DNA from 2 places in the Corallincola luteus genome. Region 2 is predicted to be linked to the other one. Evidence: predicted binding sites of a transcription regulator. Region 2 holds the regulator's gene; the other holds the start of a gene.
The links. Region 2 encodes FliA, which starts transcription of late flagellar genes. Its sites were predicted from a motif close to CTAAAGNTNNNNNNNNNNNNGCCGATA; they were not measured.
Positions count from the first base shown of each region.

Region 1: the regulator FliA is predicted to act here: its motif matches at 8,989-9,015, upstream of EZV61_RS03040 (HAMP domain-containing methyl-accepting chemotaxis protein).

Region 1 is NZ_SJXE01000001.1:700,156-712,669, reverse strand. Features, by position in the region: gene EZV61_RS03065 (MBL fold metallo-hydrolase) at 229-984, opposite strand; gene EZV61_RS03060 (glycosyltransferase family 2 protein) at 977-1,903, opposite strand; gene EZV61_RS03055 (tRNA/rRNA methyltransferase) at 1,904-2,599, opposite strand; gene aceK (bifunctional isocitrate dehydrogenase kinase/phosphatase) at 2,720-4,438, shown strand; gene EZV61_RS03045 (hypothetical protein) at 4,551-6,806, shown strand; gene EZV61_RS03040 (HAMP domain-containing methyl-accepting chemotaxis protein) at 6,883-8,895, opposite strand; gene EZV61_RS03035 (sirohydrochlorin chelatase) at 9,064-9,471, shown strand; gene tesB (acyl-CoA thioesterase II) at 9,521-10,387, shown strand; gene EZV61_RS03025 (SEL1-like repeat protein) at 10,535-10,831, shown strand; gene EZV61_RS03020 (type 2 periplasmic-binding domain-containing protein) at 10,905-11,312, opposite strand; gene EZV61_RS03015 (porin) at 11,325-12,514, opposite strand, start outside.
Region 2 is NZ_SJXE01000001.1:1,221,952-1,234,465, forward strand. Features, by position in the region: gene flhB (flagellar biosynthesis protein FlhB) at 1-304, shown strand, start outside; gene flhA (flagellar biosynthesis protein FlhA) at 456-2,570, shown strand; gene flhF (flagellar biosynthesis GTPase FlhF) at 2,598-4,064, shown strand; gene EZV61_RS05410 (MinD/ParA family ATP-binding protein) at 4,057-4,929, shown strand; gene EZV61_RS05415 (RNA polymerase sigma factor FliA) at 4,934-5,650, shown strand; gene cheY (chemotaxis response regulator CheY) at 5,699-6,082, shown strand; gene EZV61_RS05425 (protein phosphatase CheZ) at 6,104-6,835, shown strand; gene EZV61_RS05430 (chemotaxis protein CheA) at 6,850-9,006, shown strand; gene EZV61_RS05435 (protein-glutamate methylesterase/protein-glutamine glutaminase) at 9,066-10,199, shown strand; gene EZV61_RS05440 (flagellar motor protein) at 10,192-10,935, shown strand; gene EZV61_RS05445 (flagellar motor protein MotB) at 10,938-11,894, shown strand; gene EZV61_RS05450 (ParA family protein) at 11,926-12,514, shown strand, end outside.

The sequences.
Region 1 (12,514 bases), 520 kb from region 2:
CTGTGATTCTGTTCTTAGTGCGCAAAAACTCAGCCCGTCTCCCCATGGGTGCGGGTAATGGTGATAATAATGGTGTTGCGCACTGTGCTGCTCATGTTCTGCTTTTATAGCCTTACAAAAGGTGAGTGAGTGTTTTACCAGAAAACGACCTCACATAAAAGTCAAGCATGTGATAAAAATCACCTGAACTGACCAGTGTCTAGAAAAAATGACACTCGAGCACTGTTTTTATGCTGTCACCACATCAGACGTACGCTCTGCAGGAAGTATCAATCGTTGTCGCGGTCGCAACACATTAAATCCTTCAGCCTCCATTAACGCAGCATCTTTCTCAGCGTAATAATGATAGAGATAAAGCCGTGGCCAGAGCCGCGCATCATAGTCGCGTTTTATATCTTCTATTCCTGTGTGGGAAGGGTTAGCAACTAAACTGACATCGTGCAGGATCGGCTCTCCGCCAGCAGCAAGGTGATGCAACACTTCAGGAATAGGTCGCGTATCGGCAGTGAAGAAAAAGCGCCCAGGCAACGACAAGCTAAAACTAAAATCCAATTGATGATGACGCGCAGGAGTCACCCTGAAGTTATGCTGCGCCAGCCAAAATCCGCTATCCACCGCGACTAACTGTAACACTTGCCAGAAGTTCGCCCCCCCTTCAGCCAGTTGCCCTGGGTGATTATCAAACATGCGGGTCAAACGCGGCACAATCGCCGCCGGCACATAGATCCGCGGGGCGGGCTTATCGTTAAAGCAAGCGGCGATAAACAACTTTTCCAGATCCGCCACATGATCCATATGCGGGTGGCTGATATACACCGCTTCCGGTAGTTGCTGATACTGGCGCCGATACGCATCAAGCACACCCGCACCACAATCAATCAGCAAAATGGGACGCGCCTCCTGCTCCAGCACAAAGCTGGACGGCAGCAGCTCAGTGGCCCCTGCACTGCCGGCGCCTAATACAACCATCGCCAAATCACTCAATGCATAACTCCTCTGTACCTTGCGGTACATATTGTTTATCCAATGGATAATGTTTTAACGAAAAATGTTGATAACTACCTGCAAAGCCGTTTTTAAGTGCTGCATCATAAGCCAGATTAACCCGCTTTTTGTCTCGTAACATCGTTTCGACTATGCGTTTAAACGGCTCACTGCCAAAGCCCATCGCGTCGGAAAGTAGGCGATCCAAACAGTGCTGATAAGCCATATCTGCGCGCTCTGCCGCATTATCGCTGTGGCAAATCGACTCACTGTTGACACGGTATTGATGCAGCGGCTCGCCCCACATAACACAGCCCTTAGCGCGCTCCATGGCACGAAGGTTAAACAGTGTATCCTCGCCTAACTGAACATCACGGTGCCATCCCAAACCAACACAGTCACGACGGAATAAAAATATTAGTGGTGTCTTGGTCTGACTATAGCCAGCGGCCGACCATAAACGATATCCCTGATATTGCGGCAACAGAGTGGCCATCAGTTGACCATTCTGTTCATCGACAACATCAACGTTATCGCCAGCTACACCATACTCCATTGCCAGAGGCACCAACGTCGATAACCGAGTAGGATAGTAGAGGTCATCAGCATCCAAGGGCGCGATCAACGCCCCTCGCGCTTTCGCTAATGCCAAATTGCGTGTGTGATTAGGGCCTGAGCCAATCTCTCCAGAGCTAATAAAGTGGATCCTGGGATCGCAGATACCATGGCTGGCAAGCAATTGTTGATAATCCACACCGTCATCAACCACAATCCACTGCTCCCAATGGCTGTAGTCTTGAGCCAACAAACTCTCAACTGCGCGTAACAGTGTGTTCTCGCCGCGAAAAACCGGCGTTATAACTGAAACCAAGGGAGGCTCTGATCGAGATGGCGTAACGTCGTTCTGAGGATCAACCATCTATGGCAGCGCTTTTTCAATATCGTTTAATAACGTATGCAGCATACGAATATCTCTTCCCTCTACCAATCCCAAACGGTCATGTAGCCACTCTGACAGTTTTTGATCTTCGCTGTTGAGTAGGCTTTCCTGTAACGTCGCGACACGTTGCTTAAGCGCTTGCCATTCGCCCGAGTCAGTCAGATCGTCCCGCCCTTCCCCTGCACCCGACAATAGCGTTTTTAGGGGTGATAATGCGTACGCATAAACCATGGCAGCCTGCCCCAAATTCAGCGATGGATAAGGTTGCGCAAGGGGAATGCAGCTTAGCAGGTCGGCACGATCAATCAGGGTATTGGGTAATCCCGATTCTTCACAGCCAAACAACAGCGCTACACGTTGGATCGCAGTCGCTTTGGACTCGAGCTGCTGTAGCGTTTGCTGCGGCGACCAATAGTCTCTGGCACATCCCCGTCGTCGAGCGGTGGTTGCGATGACAAAGTCACAATCACTCAACGCCAGATCGGCCGATGCAAAACAACTTGCCTCGGCTAACAGCTCTTCAGCACCATGGGCCACCCATCCAGCTTCGGGATCTTGATGTGCCACACTGTCAACAATACGCAGCTGGGCAAAACCTTGGGTTTTCATCGCTCTAGCCACGGCCCCTACATTGGCGGGCCTCGCTGGTGAAACCAGCACAAAAATCAATTCCATGGTTCAACAACAGTGACCAAATTCATGCCCTATTCTGCCTAGATAGACCAGCTTGCGCCAGCTCGCCTGCACCGACTACACTGAAAACTACAAAACTGGTCTTACCACAAGGTGTTATTGATGGCACTGCCCGACGAATTAGCCGCTCAGATCCTGGAAAGCTTTAACCTTTGCTACGACCGTTTTTTGAGTATCACCAGGGAATCTGGCCAACGCTTTGTCAACGCCGATTGGCTAGGTGTGCAGGTCGCGTCACGAGAGCGGCTGCAGATCTATGATGGCCGTGTTGCACAGATTTCCAACAAACTGCGTAAGCAAAAAGACTGCTTAGAGGTAGAACTATGGCGTGCCATTAAACAAAGCTACCAACAGCAAACCGTCAACAGTCCTTGTCGCGAGTTAGCCGAGAGTTTCTACAACTCCACCTACGGCAAGATGTTCCATCATCAATTCTTAACTCCCCCCCATGCCTTTGTCTGGGCCGGCGGCCCACCACCAGAAAAAGATGCGCCACTACACCACTATCGACTCGTCGGGGTGCCTCTCGGCACCATCGCCGAGCAGATCCTAAGCTCCAGTGGTTTTATTGATAACTGGCACGATAAAGCTGCAGATATCGAACAACTCACCGTTCTCTTACGAAAACAGCTGGAACGATTCCCTGGGATCCCAACACTTGAGATACTCAAACCGATTTTTTACCGCAATAAAGGCGCATACATGGTGGGGCGTTTGTTTAGCGAACATATCAGCCACCCCTTTATCATCTGCTTAATCAATCGCGAAGGCGAAGGGGTCATGGTAGATGCCGTGTTAACTGAGCGTGACCAGGTGAGCATTCTGTTTGGCTTCGCCCGCAGCTATTTTATGGTCGATATACCAGCCCCCTCATCAGTAGTGGCCTTTCTTCGCCATCTGCTGCCACATAAAAGTGACGCGGAGCTGTACAGCGCCATCGGCTGCTTAAAACACAGCAAAACCCAATTCTATCGCCACTACCTGCACCACCTGGAACACAGTAGCGATCAGTTTGATATTGCCCCCGGGATCCCAGGGCTGGTAATGAGCGTATTTACCCTGCCCTCGTTCGATGTGGTATTCAAGGTAATACGAGACAAGTTTGGCCCCAGCAAAGGGATGAGTAGACAACAGGTAAAAGCAAAATACCGGCTGGTAAAGCAGCATGATAGGGTCGGCAGGATGGCCGACACGCAGGACTTCGCTAATTTCCGCTTCCCTAAACGCCGCTTAAGTGATGCTTTATTGGCAGAACTAAGGCAAACAGCCCCCAGTAGCATCACTGAAACCCATGATCTGGTGATCATTAAACATCTGTATATCGAACGTCGAATGGTGCCACTCAACCTCTATCTGGATCAAGCCAGTGAATCACAAGCGAATGCCGCGCTAATTGATTATGGTTGGGCGATAAAAGAGATGGCTGCCGCCAATATCTTTCCTGGCGATCTGCTGCTGAAAAACTTTGGTGTCACTCGCCATGGCAGAGTGATTTTTTACGATTACGACGAAGTTTGCTATCTCATTGATTGTAACTTCCGACGCATTCCAGAACCGCTGTATCCAGAACAAGAGATGCAAGCTGAGCCCTGGTACTCGGTTGCCGAGAATGACATATTTCCTGAAGAGTTTGCGACCTTTGTAACAACCCACCTTAAGCATCGGCAGGTACTTCAACAATATCATCCCAACTTATTCGAGGCCGACTGGTGGAAACAGGTGCAATCCAAATCACTACGCGGCCACTTTGAAGAGTTTTATCCTTACCCGGAGAGTTGCTGCTTTAAAAACCATAAAAAGAGCGAACTGAGCAGCGAATAAGGCCCCCTCTATTGCAATCCCCAGTGAGCAGGTAGATTATGTGCAAACGGTTTTTTTCACGTTATTTATTGCCGTTCTAATTGACCATTAGCTTAACTAAGGGACTAGAGTGATGAGCCCCATCGCGCCGAATATTATTCTCTTTTACGATCATGATGCGCTCGCAGTGATTGTCGATGACATAGAGCGCCACTTCAGCGACAGTCCGCTATTCGATAGCGGATATAGGATCTCTCGTCTGGACAACCGTGGCCAAGGCAAAGCCAGCTTAGCCGACATCAAGGATGCTGGCATGTTTATGTTGCTAAGCATTGATCGTCAACCGGAGCAGGAAGCTGCCCCACGCAAGCGTTCGCTAACTGAATCTGCGCTCTACCAACATCTAAGTGTCGGTGCACAACGTTTAGTCGTACCGGTACTCGACGTTAAATTGCGAGCCAAAAACGCTGAGCACGACACCCTCGCGGATCCCAGTATCTCTACCAGCGCTCATTATCACCTCCGTCCACTGGTTCGCTCGGCTCATTCTGCGGATGAAATCATCCAGGATATAGAACGGATCCTCGGCAAGCACCTCGACAGCCATGAACAGGTATTGCAAAACCGCAATAGCCTACTGAACGTTGCGGGCTTAACCCCCGACACCGACGCCACAGGTAATCCATTACTTGCACGGCAGCTGGCAGTTATTTTCGGCAACGCCCCGGATCCGGCTGATGATGAACAGCTGCTGGCTTCCAGTGACGGTGCCAACCTTAAATTAAACCTTCGCTGGGCAATGCGTAACCTGGGATTTGGTCATCGCAAAGGTGCTATCGCCAATTTGCGCCGGATCGTCAGTCTAGATGATGGCCACCTAACGGCTAACTTTTGGTTATCACGCTTACTGAGTGAAAGTAATCGCGATCAGGGAATATTGGACGAAGCCAATACACGTTCAAAGCTGCTGCTATCGCAACTCGAGCAATATCACAACGACTATCACCTGCTTCGCAGCCTAGGCCTTCTGCACCAGTCTCGCGCCAGTTTCCACCTTCATCAACACGATGAGTGTCAACGCCAACTGCGCATGGCAATGAAACTGGATCCCAATCGTGATGTATTAGCCGAGACGGTTCGTCGTACGCTACAAAAAATTATTCGCGACGGCGACATCCGCCTTAGCCACAATGATGATCATGTCGAACTGGCTGTTGATGCCCTAAAGATCCTCTATGTTCAGGATCACAGCTACTACTATCGTACTGTGAGGGCACTCAGTGAAAGTTTTAGTCCTGAGCTTGTAAGTCAACTCACTCGTCAACTCGATATTCGCATTCAGAAAGAGGTATCACCGCTATTTCGCAGTGAAAACCAAGTCACCCTATTTTGCACCGATGAACTATCAAAGCCACTATTAGCAGCGAGAGAAGCCAAACCGTTGCCCAGCTGGCAACAATATGAGTTGAGTAAAGACAGTGCGTTAAATCAGTTAACGCTGCTGCAGCAGATAGCCAGACACCAGCAATCAAAATGGCAACAGCTCAAAAACGACGAACAGCGTTTAAAGCTGGAATCACAACAAGCCGCATTACTCCCTGATAAGATTGATCAAGGGTTGGCTGAGATGAAGGATTGTAAGCAATCACTGAGCTCGACACGCTTGGCGACGATTAGCTCAGTCGTTCTCGCCGTCATCTCTGTCACTCTGTTTTGGTTTCCCGCGCTCAGCACGCAACTGGCCAGTGTACCCTTCGTTATTTGTTTCATCCTGAGTGCTTTGTTTGCTATCCAGTGGCGACGCCATAGTGAACGTAAGGCAACATACGAAGCCAAGTTACGAGATGCCGTTGCTGCCTTATCCAACCAGCTCGAAGCGGAAACCCACCCAAACCTTACTACGGATGGGCTATTTCAGCGTTTAGATTTTCTTGCCAGCCAACTGCGTGAACATGTTGCCGAAGAAAGTCGAGAATGTAATGAACGGCGACAACACCTGCATCAGCAAACCGGGCAATTTATGCTACTGGCAGATACCTTTGAAAGCTCGCTAACTGCCTGCGACAACAAGTTTAATCCGTTTGTGCATAATCAAGAGATCCGCTGGCAACCCTTAGCGTTGATGGCTGATGCCTGCCTGATGCCACCGGAGCTGCAAGCGGTCAGAGAGAGTCATGGCACGAATGATCAGGGGCTTTGCACCCAAGGCAGTGGCGAGGGGCTTAATCGTTGGTCTGTTTACTTTGAAGCTCAAATTGATGAACAGCGATGGCAGCGTTTGCAGAGCCAGGAAAAACTGGCTATCAGCCAGCCTAACTTACGTCCGATTATCATGCCGAGCGTGGATAACATTATTAATTTCAAAGCCAAAACCGAAGAAATCCATTAACGTTATTAACCACTAAGCCATCTGAAAAACAAAAAAGGCAGCTATCGACTAGCTGCCTTTTTTAATGACAAGCGTGCTAAACCGAGAATCGACTAAGTAGGGAGTCCTGCTCTGCCGCCATGGTATTCAACTCTTCCGTGGTGGCTGCGATCTTCTCAATCTCCTCAAAATTCTCATGGGAAACCTCTGAGACCACATTCACATTACGAGTGATCTCTTCAGCCGCCAACTGCTGTTGACTCGCCGCTTCGCTGATTAAGTTAGCCATATCACGTACAGAAGACATGCTGCCCTGGATCTGCTCCATTGATTGGTTAGCATGTTCAATATGGTCACGGGTGTTATTCATCTCACCGACACTGGATGCCATGGTAGACACTGCTTCCTTACTTTGACGTTGCAACTGACCGATGATGTTTTGGATCTCTTCGGTTGAACTGGCCGTTTGACTAGCCAACTGTCGTACTTCATCCGCAACAACGGCAAAGCCTCGTCCCTGCTCACCGGCTCGGGCCGCCTCGATCGCCGCATTGAGTGCCAACAGGTTGGTTTTATCAGCCACTCCAGTGATCACTTCGACGATCTTGTTGATCTCACCACTTAGGTTATCCACTTGTTGAATAACCGAATTAGACTCATCTAAACGTTGCGACAGTGTACCTAAGATAGTGATGCTCTCTGCCATCACAGTGCGACCACCATCTGCTTCAGTTTCTACTTCCAGCGTCCGCTCACGGCTAGCATCGGTATTTCTGGCGATCTCAGCCACCGCACTTTCCATCTCGGTGATCGCAGCAGCAACCCCTTGAACTTCGGCATTCTGACGCTCTAATGCCGCACGGGTACGCAAAGTGGTATCGCTATTGTCAGCCGCCACTTGCGTTAAACGCGCCGAGGACTCGCGCAAGCGAGCGATAACTTCGTTCATATTATCAGTCAGCTTGTTCACCCAATCTGCCACCTGAGAAAACTCATCGCCGCCACTATGTTGAATACGTTGACGGAAATCTCCCGAAGCCATCAGATCCAACACGCGCATCACTTTGTTGAGCGGCACGCGGATCGCTTGTCCCATTAACCAAGCTACCACCAAGGCAACCGCCACTGCACCGACTAATGTCACCAAGGTTAATGTGATGGTAGTGGACACCGCGCTGGTCGCTTTTGCCTCTGCTCTAGCGGTGATCTCTTGACTGTAATCAACCATGTCATCATAGAGAAAAAGATCGCCAACTAACTCATCCGCCATGGTATCGAGGGCGGCAGCTACCTGCTTCGAACGGTTAACATTAGCAATATGTCGAGCAATAATTCCGTTGGGATCATTAACCGCGAAAAACAGTTGTTCCATCCCATCTTTAACATCGGCATTACCATCCAAACCCTCGACTTCATCCAAAATCGAAAGATAGTAATCATCAAGCGTTACCGCATTAACCTTAATCCGATCCAACATCTCATTCATCTTGTCGATGTCGTCAGACACCAACAGATTTGTTGTAATAAACTCCATCAACTCTAAAGTCGAATTGAAGGTATCCAATAGGCCTTGAATATAGCCATCATACGCAGCCATACTTGCACTGCCCGAATTAACAGCCTTCTTCGCGATAGAGGTCTTATAAAGGAAAGTGCTACGCTCCTCTGCAATCTGATCGCTCTCTATCAACACCTTGCTACGGTTTTCACGGATCATTTCTACACTCTGGGAATACTCATCTAAGCGACCTTTCAAGATACCCAGTTGATCTGAAACTTGAGAATGAGCGTAAACATCGGCGTGAGACGCCAAGCGATCTAAGCTAGCAAGATAACGTGATGATTCAGCTTCAATAGCTTGTATAGTAGCGCTCAAACTATCAGTGCTGTCGCTCAAAGCCACATTGTTCGCTAGCCGATTCAAGTCAAGCACATGGATCTTAGCGAGGTTGGCATCTGCAGTAAGTAGATTGGCATCATTGGTCACAGACGAAAAACTCGACTTCACACTATTCAGTTGAAGAAACGAGATGCCGCCGGCAATGGCAAACAGCAGAACCAACACAGCAAAAGCTAGATAGATGCGGTGGACTATTGATAGTTTATTCATGTTTTCACTCAGCAATAAAACAGGGCCAAAGGGGCTAGATGACTGTATTGCGACTTACTACTTCCTTATATCATTCGCTATTTTCTTAACTATTATCGACAGTTATGGATAAGAGTTTAGACGTTTCGAAAGAAGATCGCGCACTGAAATAAAATAAATGAGACAGATATGCAAACCCAATCCCAAAATATCCAGAAAAGAGCACTGCTCCTCGTAGCTCATGGCAGCCGCCGCCAAGAATCTAACCAAGAAGTGATCGCTCTGGGTCATGTCATCGCAGCGCATCAAAGTTACGCATTGTGCGAAGCGGCCTTTTTGGAGTTAGCCTCCCCATCAATAAAAGAGGGCTTTGAGCGCTTAATTGCTCTGGGAGCAACAGAGATCGATGTGATGCCCTATTTTCTGGCCGCAGGACGACACGTTGTTGAAGATATCCCTGAAGAGCTAGAAGCCTGCCAGCGAGCCCATCCTTCAGTGCCAATCAAGCTTGCTCCACACTTGGCAGCCGTTCAAGGGCAAATGGCGGAGCTAGTCATAGAACTGATGGCAACAGCGAAACCCCTTGACCGACAGTGATAAAACAACGCTAAATACAGAGGTATGACCAGAAAAGGCTATCAGCGACATGACCCAAGTACTTGATCAACTCACCTCCTTACTGACATTAGAAGAGATAGAAGCGGGGCTTTATCGAGGACAAAGCCAAGACCTTGGCTTTCCTCAAGTTTTTGGTGGGCAAGTGATAGGCCAAGCTCTCGCAGCCGCTAAGCAAACGGTCGATATCAGCCGTAAAGTTCACTCTTTTCATAGTTACTTCTTATTACCAGGCGATGCGAGTCGCCCCATCGTTTACGACGTAGAGGTGATCCGTGATGGACGCAGCTATAGCACGCGCCGTATCAAAGCTATTCAATACGGCAAACCCATTTTTTATATGACGGCCAGTTTTCATCAAGAAGAAGCTGGCTTTGACCATCAAACAACAATGCCTAACGTAGCTGCGCCCGAGCAACTGGAATCCCAACAAGCCTTTGCAAAGCGACATCTGCATCTATTGCCGGAAAAGATCCGCGATCAATATGCCTGTGAAATGCCTATAGAGATGCGCAGCGCTACGCCATTCAACCCACTGCAACCAGAAAAAATGCCAGCAGTGAGGGATGTATGGTTCCGAGCCAACGGCACTCTTCCAGATGATCCTCGCATGCACATGTACTTGCTGGCCTACGCATCTGATTTCAATTTTTTACCAACAGCGGCACAACCTCATGGCGTGAGCTTTATGCAACCCTCGATTCAGATGGCAACCATAGATCACTCAATGTGGTTTCACCGCGACTTCAGAATGGATGACTGGCTGCTTTATCACGTTGACAGCCCATCCAGCGGCGGTGGACGCGCAGTCGTACGAGGACAGTTTTTTGATACACAAGGACGACTGGTCGCCTCTACGATGCAAGAAGGGGTATTTCGCCAACGCAAGTCGACCTAAAGCAACGATCGCAAACGCGATCTCGGCAATATATGCTTAAAATTTAATTGAGATCATGCTCACCAAATAAACAATTATTTGACAAGCGTCACAATTTTTAACATGATGTCGCTCGTTTTAAGCCCTTAACCGTTTTTTGGAGTAGTAATGAAGCGCGCAGTCATGACATTGGTTTTCGCAGCATCTATCACCACCGCAGCTCACGCGGATACCCTTGCCACCGCAAAGCAAGCGATTAGCGCAGGTAACTGTGACGCGGCGGTTAGCACATTAAATGAATTGGCTGGAAGCAAAGATGCTGCAGCAATGAATCAACTGGGCGGCATGTACTTAGTTGGTCAGTGTGTTGAAAAGAGCAACGACGAAGCAAAAGTTTGGTTCGAAAAAGCTGCAGCGGCAGGTTCACTGCGCGCACAAAAAATGCTGGATCGTTTGAACAAGTAATACATTGTTCAAAATGATTCGAAAAAAACGCCCGCTGATAAGCGGGCGTTTTTGTTTTAAGAGCGAAACGGCATCACGGTTTATATAAGACCTTTACTGTTCCGTCGACATCCGCTTCATCAATGTAACCAACGGCGCCCGTATTCGCAGCTACCTTTTGTTTCACCTGATCAATTGAGGTCATCTGCGCTGGCGCACTGGCTTTGCCGGTAAAAATCAAACGCGACCAATAGGACTGCAACTGCGACTCGCTTTTACCCGTCACCTTGTCATGAAACTCGATACGCAATGGGTTACCATCTTGCAGTTCAACCAACACCGCCTTGCCGCCCCCAGGAACACTTTTCATCTTACCTAAAAACAACTTTTTGGCGTCAGATTTAGACAGTTCGTCAGCGGCAGGATTGCCGATAAGCACGACCGCAGATTGTGCGGAAAAGCTAGCCAAGCAAAGGAGAGAAACTACCCATAATTTTTTCATTATCAACTCTCCTTAAAAGACCACATCTATCAGCACGGAGTAGATGAAGCTTTCATCATACTCGCCAGTGTTTACCGGCACAGGACCAACACTTGGAATATCAATTGTCCCGATGTTCCCCGATAAAGCACCACTGGTGTCATCAAAATCATCGGTATAAGTCAGGTCAAACTTTACCGCCACGTTCGGCATAAAGTCCCACCTCACGCCTGCACTGGTTGTTCCGCGTTCAACGTCTAATGCAGAAACCACACCAGGAATAGGGATGGTACGCTCACCATTATCTTTGCTCTCAACCCATGAAATCATTACATAGGGTGAAAACTGATTGTAACGATAAGTGGCACCGATATATGCAGAGTCGGTATCTGGATACTGGCCATCGACTTCAATACGGGTAAACTCCCCCATCACCATCCAGTCGCCATTATCCCATCTGGCACCAAGGCCATAAAACTCACCGGTCTTATCATCTAACCAAGGTACCGGATCAATATCTGTTTCTGAGTGAAAATAGCTGGCACGTAACGTCAACTCATCCCAATCATAAGTCGTTGCTAAGCCGTAAACCTTTTTGAAGTTGGTTTCCAACCCTAAGCGACTATCATCGGCATCAACAGTAGACTCACCAAAAATAGGCTGAAATGTGAGAGCAGATTCATCGAAGTCAATGACGTGAATAACATCAAAACCGGTGAAAGTAGAAACCGGAATCACGCCATACACCTCTTCCGACGGTCTTGCCCAAGGATAGGCATAACCTACTTCCAGATAATCGGAAAGCATATACAAAGGCAGTCTTAATTTGCCCCCACGTATAGTGGTAGCATCATTAAATTGATAGGAGAGAAAAGCCCACTCGGCTTTTAGATCCCAATCTTGGCGGCCTCTTGTCACAAGTTGCAAAGTGGCAGAAATTTCATCATTAACATCATAAGTGGTTTGTACCGCTAATATGCTGTCATTTTCAAAGTCAAAACCGTCGTTGTCATAGTCGGCATAGCCAGCATCATTACTTGCACGCCCCATACCAACGGTAGCAAAACCATTGACGTTAAAACGATTGAGCCAGCTATGAACTTGCCCCTGAGATTCCAACTCGGCGACCTTCTGTTCAAGCTTATCAATACGCGCTTGATCATCTTCTGCAAATGCTGATGGCGCGGCCAACACCGCAGCTATCAACACGGTAAGTGCTTTTA
Region 2 (12,514 bases):
TTTGAAGTATGATGTGAATGGCGTCAGCGCACCGCGAGTTATCGCAAAAGGTAATGACGAGGTGGCGATGAAGATCCGTGAGATTGCCCGTGAAAAAGAGGTGCCAATAATGGTGGCACCGCCATTGGCTCGGGCAATTTACTACACCACGAAGCTGGGCAAGGAGATCCCGGACGGTCTGTTCGTTGCGGTTGCCCAAGTGCTCGCTTATGTATACCAGTTAAATGAGTACAAGAAGGGCACCGGGAAAAAGCCTACGCCTCTGCCAAAAGAGTTACCTATCCCGGATGAACTAAAGCATTAATGTCGGTCATTCTATTCACCGCTTAATACGCTTTTTCGCCTCCGTGCTGTTTTATTCCTCTTCTATTCTAGCGCTCATCTCTTAATTGACTTAGTGCTGGCCTGACTCTTGCAGAATCAGTCCTAGAGTCAATTTTGTGTCGCAGTGAGTTATGGATCTTAAAGCAACATTAGGCAGTCTGGATTTTCAACGGGTACGTCAGATCCAAGGGATCGGGGCGCCGATTATTGTATTGGCAGCGTTGGCCATGGTTGTGTTGCCGATGCCTGCACTGCTGCTGGATATGCTGTTCTCATTCAATATTGCGCTGGCGTTGGTGGTCTTATTAGTCACCATCTATACGCTGCGGCCGTTAGAGTTCGCCGCTTTCCCTACCGTACTTCTGGTAACTACTTTACTGCGTTTGGCGTTGAACGTTGCTTCAACACGAGTGGTGTTATTGCGTGGTCATGAAGGCCCTGACGCCGCGGGTAATGTGATTGAGGCGTTTGGCTCTGTGGTGATTGGTGGCAACTACGCCGTCGGCCTGGTGGTGTTTGCCATTCTGGTTATTATTAACTTTGTAGTAGTTACTAAAGGCGCAGGGCGTATTTCTGAAGTAAGCGCGCGCTTTACTTTGGATGCGATGCCCGGCAAACAGATGGCTATTGATGCCGACCTGAATGCCGGTTTAATCAGCCAGGATCAGGCAAGAACTCGACGGGATGACATTGCCCGTGAAGCAGACTTTTATGGCTCGATGGATGGTGCCAGTAAGTTCGTTAAAGGTGATGCTGTCGCCGGTATTCTTATTCTATTTATTAACGTGATCGGCGGTTTTATCATCGGTATGGTGCAGCATGATCTGGCGTTTTCTGAAGCGCTAGAGATCTACACCCTACTGACTATCGGTGACGGTTTGGTGGCGCAGATCCCTGGGCTGCTCCTCTCTATCGGTGCCGCCATTATGGTGACACGTCAAAGCGCCTCGGCTGACATGGGGCAGCAAGTGTTGTCACAGATGTTTGATAACCCGAAAGCGCTGATTATCTCCGCTGGCTTACTGTTCCTGATGGGCATTGTACCGGGCATGCCCCACCTGGCTTTCTTAACGCTGGCGTTTGCTGCGGGCGGTATGGCTTACCTGATGCACCGTCGCCGGGCCGCTGCAGCACTTGCGGAAGCCGAGGCGGCAGCCAAAGCTGCCAGCCCAGAACAGCAGGCGGCTGCCGCCGCGGCAGCGCCGAAAGAGTTGGGTTGGGATGATGTTCGCCCAGTGGATATCATTGGTCTGGAAGTGGGTTATCGTCTCATTCCGCTGGTTGATAAAGGCCAAGGTGGTGAGTTACTTAATCGTATTAAGGGCGTGCGTCGTAAGTTGAGTCAAGAACTTGGCTTCCTCGTGCCCGCTGTGCATATTCGGGATAATTTAGATCTGCCACCAAATACTTATCGCGTGTCATTGATGGGCGTTTCTGTCGGGGAAGCGGAGATCCGTCATGATTGCGAGATGGCCATCAATCCAGGGCAAGTGTTTGGTCGTGTCGATGGTATCGACACAAAAGATCCGGCCTTTGGCCTAGAAGCAACCTGGATCTCACCTGATCAGCGTGAACATGCCCAAACACTCGGATATACCGTGGTTGACGCGGCAACGGTTGTCGCCACACATCTGTCACAAGTGTTGACCAACAATGCCGCAAGCTTACTGGGTCACGAAGAGGTGCAGAATCTATTGGATATTCTCGCGAAAAACTATCCGAAGCTGGTTGAAGGTTTGGTACCTGAAATGTTGCCGTTAGGCCATATCGCCAAGGTACTGCAAAACCTGCTGAATGAAGGTGTGCCCGTGCGAGATATGCGTAGCATCATCCAGACGTTAAAAGAGTACGCGATGAAGAGTCAAGATCCTGACGTCCTGACTGCGGCTTGTCGAATCTCTCTTCGTCGGATGATCTGCCAAGAAATCAATGGGATAGACGAAGAAATGCCAGTTATCACATTGGCGCCAGAGTTGGAACAGATGTTGCACCAGTCTATGCAGGCCGCCGGAAATGAAGGTGCAGGTATTGAACCTGGGTTGGCCGAGCGGATGCAGGGGGCTTTGATTGAATCAGCCCAGCAGCAAGAATTGGCAGGGCAACCAGCCATCTTACTGACCTCAGGGATCCTTCGCTCAACGCTATCGCGTTTTGTGAAGAATACAATTCCTAGCCTGCGAGTGCTGTCGTATCAGGAGATACCTGACGACAAGCAGATAAAGATTATCTCGTCTATCGGACAGTAGAAGTTGCCTGGCAACGGAGAGTAGGACATGAAGATTAAGCGTTTTTTTGCCAAAGATATGCGCACAGCATTAAACGAAGTTAAAGCAACCTTGGGTGCGGATGCTGTCATCATGTCCAATAAGAAAGTGACCGGTGGTATTGAAATTGTTGCTGCCGTTGATTACGACGCCGCGAAAAAGAAAACTGAAAAAGCAGCGCCGGCGGCAAGCATGGAAGGTGAGCCATCATTCGCCAGCTTACGAAACAAATTGAATCAGGTCGCTCGTCAGCAACCGCCAAAGCCAATTGCTGAAGCGCGTATTCATAAGAAGATGCCAGAACAGGAGCCTGTAGCGGATTCCCTCCAGGCACTGTTATCTCGTCAGAACAAGTCAGCCATGTCGCCAGAGGCATTATCGTCAGCTGATGAGTCAATGCCGCCTATGGGTGCTTCTGCACAACGGCCATTGGCTTCGAGACAAGCGCCGCAGCCCATCGGTCAACGTAACGAATTTGAACGTTCTGCAGCGGCGGCTTCATTGCGACCTCAGTCGCCTTCTCGTGGCAGCAATAATAGTGACATGGAGCAGATGAAAGCTGAGATGGCGCAGCTGCGTAAACTTCTAGAACACCAACTGTCTGGGTTGATGTGGCAAGAAGTTGAGCGTAGAGAGCCAATGCGTGCCATGCTGGTTAAACAGCTTAAAAGCATGGGGTTTGCTGATGAACTGGCAGACCAACTGGCCTGCTATATTCCCGAAGATATGGCCGGGCATGAAGCATGGCCTAAAGTTCAACAGCTGGTCGCCGACCAATTATTGACTAATAATGATGAAATCATGCGTGACGGCGGTATTGTTGCCCTGTTGGGACCAACAGGGGTTGGTAAGACCACGACTATCGCCAAAATCGCTGCGCGTTATGCGATGCAATATGGTGTGGATCAGGTGGCGTTAGTTACAACAGATACCTACCGTATCGGTGCTCATGAGCAGCTGTCGACTTACGGTCGTATTCTTGGTTGTCCGGTAAAAGTCGCGAAAGACGCTGATGAGTTAGCAAATGTATTACACCAGTTGCGTCATCGCTCATTGGTATTAATAGATACCGCGGGAATGGGACAGCGTGATACTCGTTTGACAGAACAGTTGCAGACATTGATGAGTAATAGTGAGCATCAGATTAAGAACTATTTGGTGTTATCGGCAACGGCTCAGCGACAAGTATTACAAGAAGCCGTTTCTCACTTCCGTCGCATACCGCTGGCAGGTTGTATTTTCACCAAACTTGATGAGTGTTTGAGTTTAGGGGAAATTCTAAGTGTTACAATTCAAAACGCTTTGCCAATCGGGTATCTTACCGATGGACAAAGGGTTCCAGAAGATATTCAGGTCGCAGATCCTGCATATCTTGTGACGAAAGCAACAGAGCTGATGGAAAGTAATAGCCAGGGTGAGGGTTATCTCTGGACAACCGATGCATTCAGTGAGATGAATTCTGAATTATATGATTAATGAGTTTTCCGACCAGGCGAGTGGTTTAAGAAAAATGAAGCGCGCTCAGATGGTAAAAGTAATTGCCGTCACCGGTGGTAAAGGTGGCGTAGGCAAAACGAATGTGTCGATCAATACCGCAGTGGCCATGGCCGAACAGGGAAAGCGGGTATTGGTGCTGGATGCCGATTTAGGCTTGGGTAACGTAGATGTGATGCTAGGCCTGCGGGTGCAGCATAATCTATCCCATGTGCTTTCTGGTGAAGTCGATTTGGATGACATCCTGTTGGATGGTCCCAAAGGTATCAAGATCGTTCCAGCCTCTTCTGGCACACAATCAATGGTTGAATTGTCGCCAACGCAACATGCTGGACTGATCCGCGCGTTTAGCGAATTGCGGACGGAGTTTGATGTCCTGCTTGTTGATACTGCGGCAGGTATCTCTGAGATGGTGTTGAGTTTTTCTCGCGCAGCTCAGGATGTCATGGTGGTGGTTTGTGATGAACCCACTTCAATTACCGACGCCTATGCGTTGATCAAGCTATTAAGCCGCGAACACGGCGTGTTCCGTTTTAAGATTGTCGCCAATATGGTGAGAAGCTTGCGGGAAGGTCAGGAGTTGTTTGCTAAACTTACGCGAGTCACGGATCGTTTTCTCGATGTCGCATTAGAGTTGGTTGCGACCATTCCTTTTGACGAAAACGTGCGTAAAGCGGTACGTAAGCAACAAGTGGTAGCTGATGCGTTTCCAAAATCTGCTGCATCTATTGCTTTTAGAACCTTGGCAGCCAAGGCTGTGAATTGGCCGATTCCATCACAACCGACAGGCCACTTAGAGTTTTTTATTGAACAATTGCTACAGAACCCTGAATTAATCGAAGAATAAACGCGTGAATAAAGCCGCGGCCTATATCGCAGAGCAGCGCCAAACGATTGTTGAGCAACACGCTGGTTTGGTAAAGCGTATCGCGCACCACCTCAAAGGGCGTTTGCCAGCTAATGTACAGCTGGATGATTTGATCCAATCGGGCATGATAGGTTTGCTGGAAGCCAGCAAAAACTATGATGGCACCAAAGGCGCTAGCTTTGAAACCTTTGCCGGGATCCGCATTCGTGGAGCCATGCTCGATGAGATCCGTAAGGGTGATTGGGCCCCTCGTTCCGTCCACCGTAACAGTCGGCGTGTTGCTGATGCCATCACTAGCTTGGAGCAAGAGCTCGGTCGTGATGCATTGGACACAGAAATCGCTCAAAAACTTGATATCACGGTGCAGGACTACCATCATATTCTTAACGAAGTAAGTACAGGGAAGATCATAGGCTTAGAAGATCTCGGTGTATCCGATGATGTGATAAGCGGAGATCAGGATACGACAAGAAGTCTGCCTTTTGATGGCATAGAATCAGAGCGTTTTCAAAGCGCTCTTGTGACCGCCATCAAAAGCCTACCAGAGCGGGAAGCGCTGGTGTTATCGCTCTACTATGATGAAGAGCTAAATCTGCGAGAAATTGGGGAGGTACTGGACGTGAGTGAATCACGTATCAGTCAAATTCACTCGCAGGCGATGCATCGGCTTAAAGCCAGAATGAAACATTGGACTAGCTGACCAACATTGTGTTGCGTCACAGTCACGTAAAGCTCACTGGAGGGCGTCTTGGATACAAGCATGAAAATTCTGATCGTTGATGATTTCTCAACGATGAGGCGCATCATCAAAAACCTGCTGCGGGATCTGGGTTTTAACAACACTCATGAAGCCGATGACGGCAACACTGCGCTGCCTATGTTACAGGGTGGTGATTTTGATTTTGTTGTCACCGACTGGAATATGCCAGGCATGCAGGGGATTGATTTATTACGTGCTATTAGAGCTGACGATAAGCTGAAAAGCTTACCGGTACTCATGGTGACAGCGGAAGCGAAGAAAGAACAGATCATCGCTGCTGCTCAAGCCGGAGTAAACGGTTACATCGTGAAGCCTTTTACAGCCGCTACGCTGAAAGAAAAGCTCGACAAGGTTTTTGAGCGTCTGGGTTAATGCGGTGCAAAGGGGAGCTTTATGGCTGATTCAAATCTGCCAAGCTTAACGCTTGAGCAGGCTAAACACTTGGTTTCACTCCTAGAAGAAGGGGAAGAAGCGAAGGCGCAGCAGTTACTTTCAACGTCGCATCCGGCGTTCTCCAGCGACCTGTTTTCCGAGGTCGGCAAACTCACACGCCAATTGCATGACGCTTTGCAGGATTTTCAACTTGATCCGCGCTTAGGTAAGTTGGCCACTGACGATATTCCAGATGCGACACAACGATTAAATTACGTTTTAGAGAAAACTGAAGATGCGGCTAACCGCACGATGGACGCCGTGGATGCCAGTCTGCCCATCGCTGATCGTATGCATTCAGAGCTTGCCAAGCTAATGCCATCATGGAAATCCTTGATGGAGAGGCAGATAGAGCGGGGTCAGTTCAAAGAGTTGTGCCATAGTCTTAATGATTTCCTTGAATCTGCCGAAAAGGACTCAGATGTACTTAGAGAACGTCTGACCGAGGTTCTGATGGCGCAGGATTTTCAGGATCTAACCGGACAGGTAATACGGAGAGTCATCGAATTAGTAACAGAAGTTGAGGACAACCTCATTCATCTGCTGAAAGTGTTCGGTGCTCCAGAGAAAGTGGAAGAAACCAGTGCATCTCAAATTGAGGCTGAAGGCCCGATAGTTGATGCAGCAGAGAGAGAAGACGTAGTCAACGATCAAGATGATGTTGATGATCTTCTGTCCAGTCTCGGATTTTAAGGGGAAAGCCGCCCATGGGGTTTGAAGTTGATGAGGAAATCCTCCAGGACTTCCTGGTAGAAGCCGGTGAAATTCTCGAACAACTGCAAGAACAGTTGGTCGATTTGGAAAACAATCCGGAAGATTCTGACCTGTTAAATGCAATTTTCCGTGGCTTTCACACGGTAAAAGGCGGTGCAGGATTTCTTTCGTTGGCTGAACTTGTGGATGCTTGCCACGGCGCAGAGAACGTTTTTGACGTATTGCGCCAAGGAAAAAGACAAGTTACCCCAGAGTTGATGGATGTGATCCTTCAAGCGTTGGATAGCGTCAATGAAATGTTTGGTCAGGTTCAAGGTGGTGAACCCCTCACAGCCGCTGACCCTGAGCTATTACACGAGCTGCATCGTCTCAGTTCGCCTGAAGGTGCAGAAGCCCCTGCTGAACCCGAATCTGAACCTGTCGTTGAAGATGTCGTGGAAGAGCTCGCCAATGACCCTGAGGTGGTTGAAGCGGAGCAGCATCGCGCGGAAGGTGGCATTGATGAGATTTCAGATGATGAATTTGAAGCCTTATTAGATGAGCTACATGGCCCAGGTGGTGGCCCTACCGTTGAGTCCGCCGCACCATCGGCAGATGATGGCGATATTACCGATGATGAATTTGAAGCGCTATTAGACCAGTTGCACGGTAAAGGTCAGCACAGTGGTCAACCTGATGTACCAGCAACACCAGCTTCGGACCCTGCGCCTGCAGCTGGTGATGATGAGATCTCGGATGACGAGTTTGAGGCGTTATTGGATCAGCTTCATGGTCAAGGAAAGGGGCCAACCCTAGAGGGGGCCGCTCCGGCAGCGCCCGCAGCGAAGGCACCAGTGCAAAAACCTGCACCGACACCGAAACCTGAACCGGCGAAGCCTAAAGCGGAGGAAGCCGCGGCAAAAGCACCCGCCAAGCCGGCGGCGAAAGCTCCCGCAGCGGCAGCAAAACCTAAAGCGCCAGCTAAACCTGTGACACCTCAGGCGGAAGCCACGGTTCGTGTTGATACGGCGAGACTCGACCAAATTATGAATATGGTCGGTGAGCTGGTTTTAGTACGTAACCGTTTGGTGAGTTTGGTCGGTGCTAGTCGTGATGACGAAGACCTGGCAAAAGCGGTAGCGAACCTTGACGTTGTGACTGCCGATTTGCAGGGCGGCGTGATGAAGACCCGGATGCAACCGATCAAGAAAGTATTTGGTCGTTTCCCCCGGGTTGTACGAGATCTTGCCAGAAGCTTGAAGAAAGAGATCAACCTGGTACTGGAAGGGGAAGAAACCGATCTAGATAAAAACCTAGTTGAGGCGCTTGCAGATCCTTTGGTGCATCTGGTGCGTAACTCCGTCGATCACGGCATTGAGATGCCTGATATTCGTGAGGCCTCTGGAAAGCCACGTTGCGGTATAGTGAAGCTGACAGCTTCACAGGAAGGTGACCATATCCTGTTAACCATCGAAGATGATGGCGCGGGTATGGATCCAGAAAAACTCAAGCAGATCGCTATTTCCCGTGGGGTACTGGATGAAGACAGTGCCGCCAGGATGTCCGATAACGAAGCTTATAATCTGATTTTTGCTCCGGGCTTCTCAACCAAAGTTGAGATCTCAGATATTTCAGGCCGTGGCGTGGGTATGGATGTGGTTAAAACCAAGATCACCCAGCTAAATGGCTCTGTTTATATCGATTCGGAACGGGGCAAAGGCACCACGTTAGAGATTAAGGTGCCGCTAACGTTGGCGATTTTACCAACATTAATGGTGGTTATCGGCAAACAGACATTCGCGCTGCCGTTGGCTGCGGTGAATGAGATCTTCCACTTGGATCTGACGAAGACCAACATGGTCGATAGCCAGCTAACTATCATTGTTCGTAACAAAGCGATCCCGCTGTTCTACCTTGACGAGTGGCTGTTGGTTGGTTCAAAACCGCCAGCGAGAAGCGGCAACGGACACGTGGTGATTGTTCAGCAGGGGACGCAGCAGATAGGTTTTGTTGTTGACTCTTTGATTGGGCAGGAAGAGGTAGTGATCAAGCCTCTCGGCGCAATGCTGCATGGCACACCGGGAATGGCCGGGGCAACAATTACAAGTGATGGCGGTATTGCACTGATCTTGGATGTGCCAAGTCTGCTTAAAAATTACGCAAAAAAATAACAGTGAATTGATAGGTCGCCGTTAGCATTCTAGGCGGCCGATAAGGCGAGTAGGTATTCATGGCCATTAAAGTACTGGTTGTCGATGACTCCAGTTTTTTCCGTCGCAGAGTCAGCGAGATCCTTGAAAAAGATCGAGGATTAGAGGTTGTTGGAAGTGCGAATAATGGTAAGGAAGCAGTCGCACAAGTAAAGAAATTAAAGCCTGATGTGATCACCATGGATATTGAGATGCCAGTAATGGATGGTATCTCGGCCGTGAAAGTGATTATGGCGGAAAACCCCACGCCGATCCTGATGTTTTCTTCTCTCACACAAGAGGGAGCTAAAGCAACACTCGACGCTTTAGACGCTGGCGCAATGGATTTCCTGCCGAAAAAGTTTGAAGACATTGCCAAAGACAGAGACGAGGCTGCGAGCTTATTACAGTCTCGGGTGACTGCTTTGGGGCGTCGCCGGGCTATGCCTGCGCGCAGGGCCGCTCCAGCACCAACACCTAGCGCTGGCGGTCGTACGCCCGTCACGCCACGGCCTTTGGCAGGAAGAACACCATCGGTAACCGCTTCAACTGCAAGCAGTGACGCCCGGCGCTCACTGCCAGCGAAACGCAGTGGTAAACGATATAAGTTGGTGGCCATTGGCACATCAACCGGTGGCCCCGTTGCACTTCAAACTATTTTGACCAAAATTCCTGCCAACTTTCCACAGCCGATTATTTTGATCCAGCATATGCCGGCGTCCTTTACCGGGGCATTTGCTCAGCGTTTAAACTCGATTTGTAAGCTGAAGGTGTCAGAGGCTAAGGATGGCGACGTACTGCGTCCCGGACATGCCTATCTAGCACCCGGCGGCAAACAGATGTTAGTGGAAGGGCGCGATAGTAATGCCCGGTTGCGCATTATAGACGGTGGTGACAAGGTCAATTACAAGCCCTGTGTTGATGTCACTTTTGCTGCTTGTGCCAAGGTTTTCGGTGGTGACGTGTTAGCTGTCGTGTTGACCGGGATGGGGGCTGACGGTCGTGATGGCGCACGTTTGTTAAAGCAGAAGGGCGCCAAAATATGGGCGCAAGATGAGAAAAGCTGTGTGGTTTATGGCATGCCGCAGGCGGTCGCTGCCGCAGGCTTGTCTGAAGCCTCTATCCCATTAGATCAATGCGCGGAGCGCATCATCGTGGAAGCGGGGAATGGATAAACTCACCCTTGTTGGGTTTGTTGTTGCGCTGGTTGCCATTATTGGCGGACAGGTATGGGAAGGTGGCAGTGCATTGTCATTGCTCCACGGGCCTGCTTTCTTAATCGTCTTTGGTGGCACTTTGGGTGCGGTGATGATCCAAACGCCATGGCGACAATTTGTACACTCCTTTGTTTTGCTAAAGTGGATGATCCTTCCACCGCCAGAGCAGCATCCACGTCTTGTTTCTCAGCTGCTTGCTTGGTCTGAAGTCGCACGGCAAAAGGGCTTCTTAGCACTGGAAGATGCTTTATCGAAAGAATCGGATCCTTTTACTCGTAAGGCATTGATTATGTTGATTGATGGAGAAGAGCCTGAAGTGATCCGTGACGCGATGGATACAGAGATTATTTTGTATCGAGAGCATATGTTACGTTCTGCCAAAGTGTTTGAATCTATGGGAGGTTATAGCCCCACCATCGGCATTATCGGCGCTGTTTTGGGTTTGATTCAGGCCATGACGTTTCTTTCTGATCCGAACGAACTTGGCAAAGGGATCGCAACAGCGTTTGTTGCCACAATATATGGCGTGGGTTTCGCTAACATCCTCTTTCTGCCGATCGCCAATAAGATACGTGCTTTGGTGCATTCGCAAGTGTTAGGCAAAGAGATGGTAGTGGAGGGGATCCTGGCGCTTGCTCAGGGAGAGAATCCACATCGGATAGAACATCGGTTACTCGCCTTTGTTCCGCGCTGATTATGTATCGTTATCGTCGTCGCCACCTTACCGAAGACCATGAAAACTTAGATCGTTGGTTGGTTTCCTACGCCGATTACATGACGCTAATGTTTGCCTTCTTTGTTGTGCTCTATGCGATGGCAATGATTAATAACGAAAAGTTTGAACAGCTATCCGATAAGCTGGGTGAAGTTTTCAGTCAGCAAAAAGATCCTGGCACAGGTGTACCTGGTGAAGGACTGCTAGATGAATCGAAGCATGCAGATACCCCTCTCTATGGTGAGAGCTTAGTTGACGCTAAAGGGTCAAAGCTGGTTGACGCCGACACTGAGCTGACAACGCTAGACAAACAGCGCACCGGTACGCCACTGAGTGAATTGGAAAACCAGTTAAACGAAGCGCTACTTCCTGTGGTTGAAAGTGGCTTAGCTGATGTTGAGATAGATGGCGACTGGTTGATCTTAGAGCTGCGCAGTGGCTTGTTATTTGCCAGCGGCTCTGCCGGTTTAGGCCCGAATGCTCAGCCTGTGCTCTCCTCCATCTCTGATACACTTTCTCAATCGGCCAACTATATTCGAGTGAGGGGATTCACTGATGATCAGCCAATTCGTAACGAACAGTTCTCTTCCAATTGGGAATTATCTGTTGCTCGGGCTACATCAGTGCTGCGCTTGTTGGAGCAGCAACTGGATCCTGAAAGGCTGGCGATAGAAGCTTATGGCCCTTATCAGCCAAAAGTATCGAATGATACGGCGCGTGGGAGAGCGGAAAATCGTCGCGTAGTGATTGCTGTCTCTAAGTATGCCTGGACTCCTGAGATCCAAATCGCTAATGAAATTCTCATAGCGGACGATGATATGGATACGCAAGGTGCAGATACGCCAGCGGCGGATACTCAGAGCGATGAAAAACGTAGCAAGATACGCTTTATTCGGCTACCGAACGGCGCATTGCGTATTACCACGCGTGATGATTGAACAGAATTAGGTAAGGTTGGGAGTAGTCAGATTGAAGATCTGGACAATCGCAAATCAAAAAGGCGGCGTTGGTAAAACAACGACTGCGATCACTCTCGCTGGGATCCTGGCTGAGCGGGGTCACAATGTGCTGCTTATCGATACTGATCCCCATGCTTCATTGACCTATTACCTAGGAATTGATGCCGAATCTCTGGATATAACCACCTATGATCTGTTTCTTGCTGGCCGTGCTGTTAAGCGTGAAATGGTTGAAGCTGCACGTTTAAAAACGCCGTTTGAAGGGATCGACTTACTGCCTGCGACCATGGCGCTGGCGACACTAGACCGAAAATTTGGTCAGCAAGACGGAATGGGGTTAGTGCTAAGGCGCGCTCTGTCTTTAGTGGAAGACCAATATGATTATGCACTGATTGATTGCCCGCCTGTACTGGGGGTGCTAATGGTAAATGCACTTGCTGCCTGTGATCGTATTTTGATCCCGGTGCAGACTGAGTTTCTTGCCTTAAAGGGCTTGGAGCGCATGGTTCGCACTATGGAGATCATGCAGCGCAGTTGTGACAATCAATTTAAGTCAACCATAGTACCAACCATGTACGACAAGCGTACCCGCGCCTCAT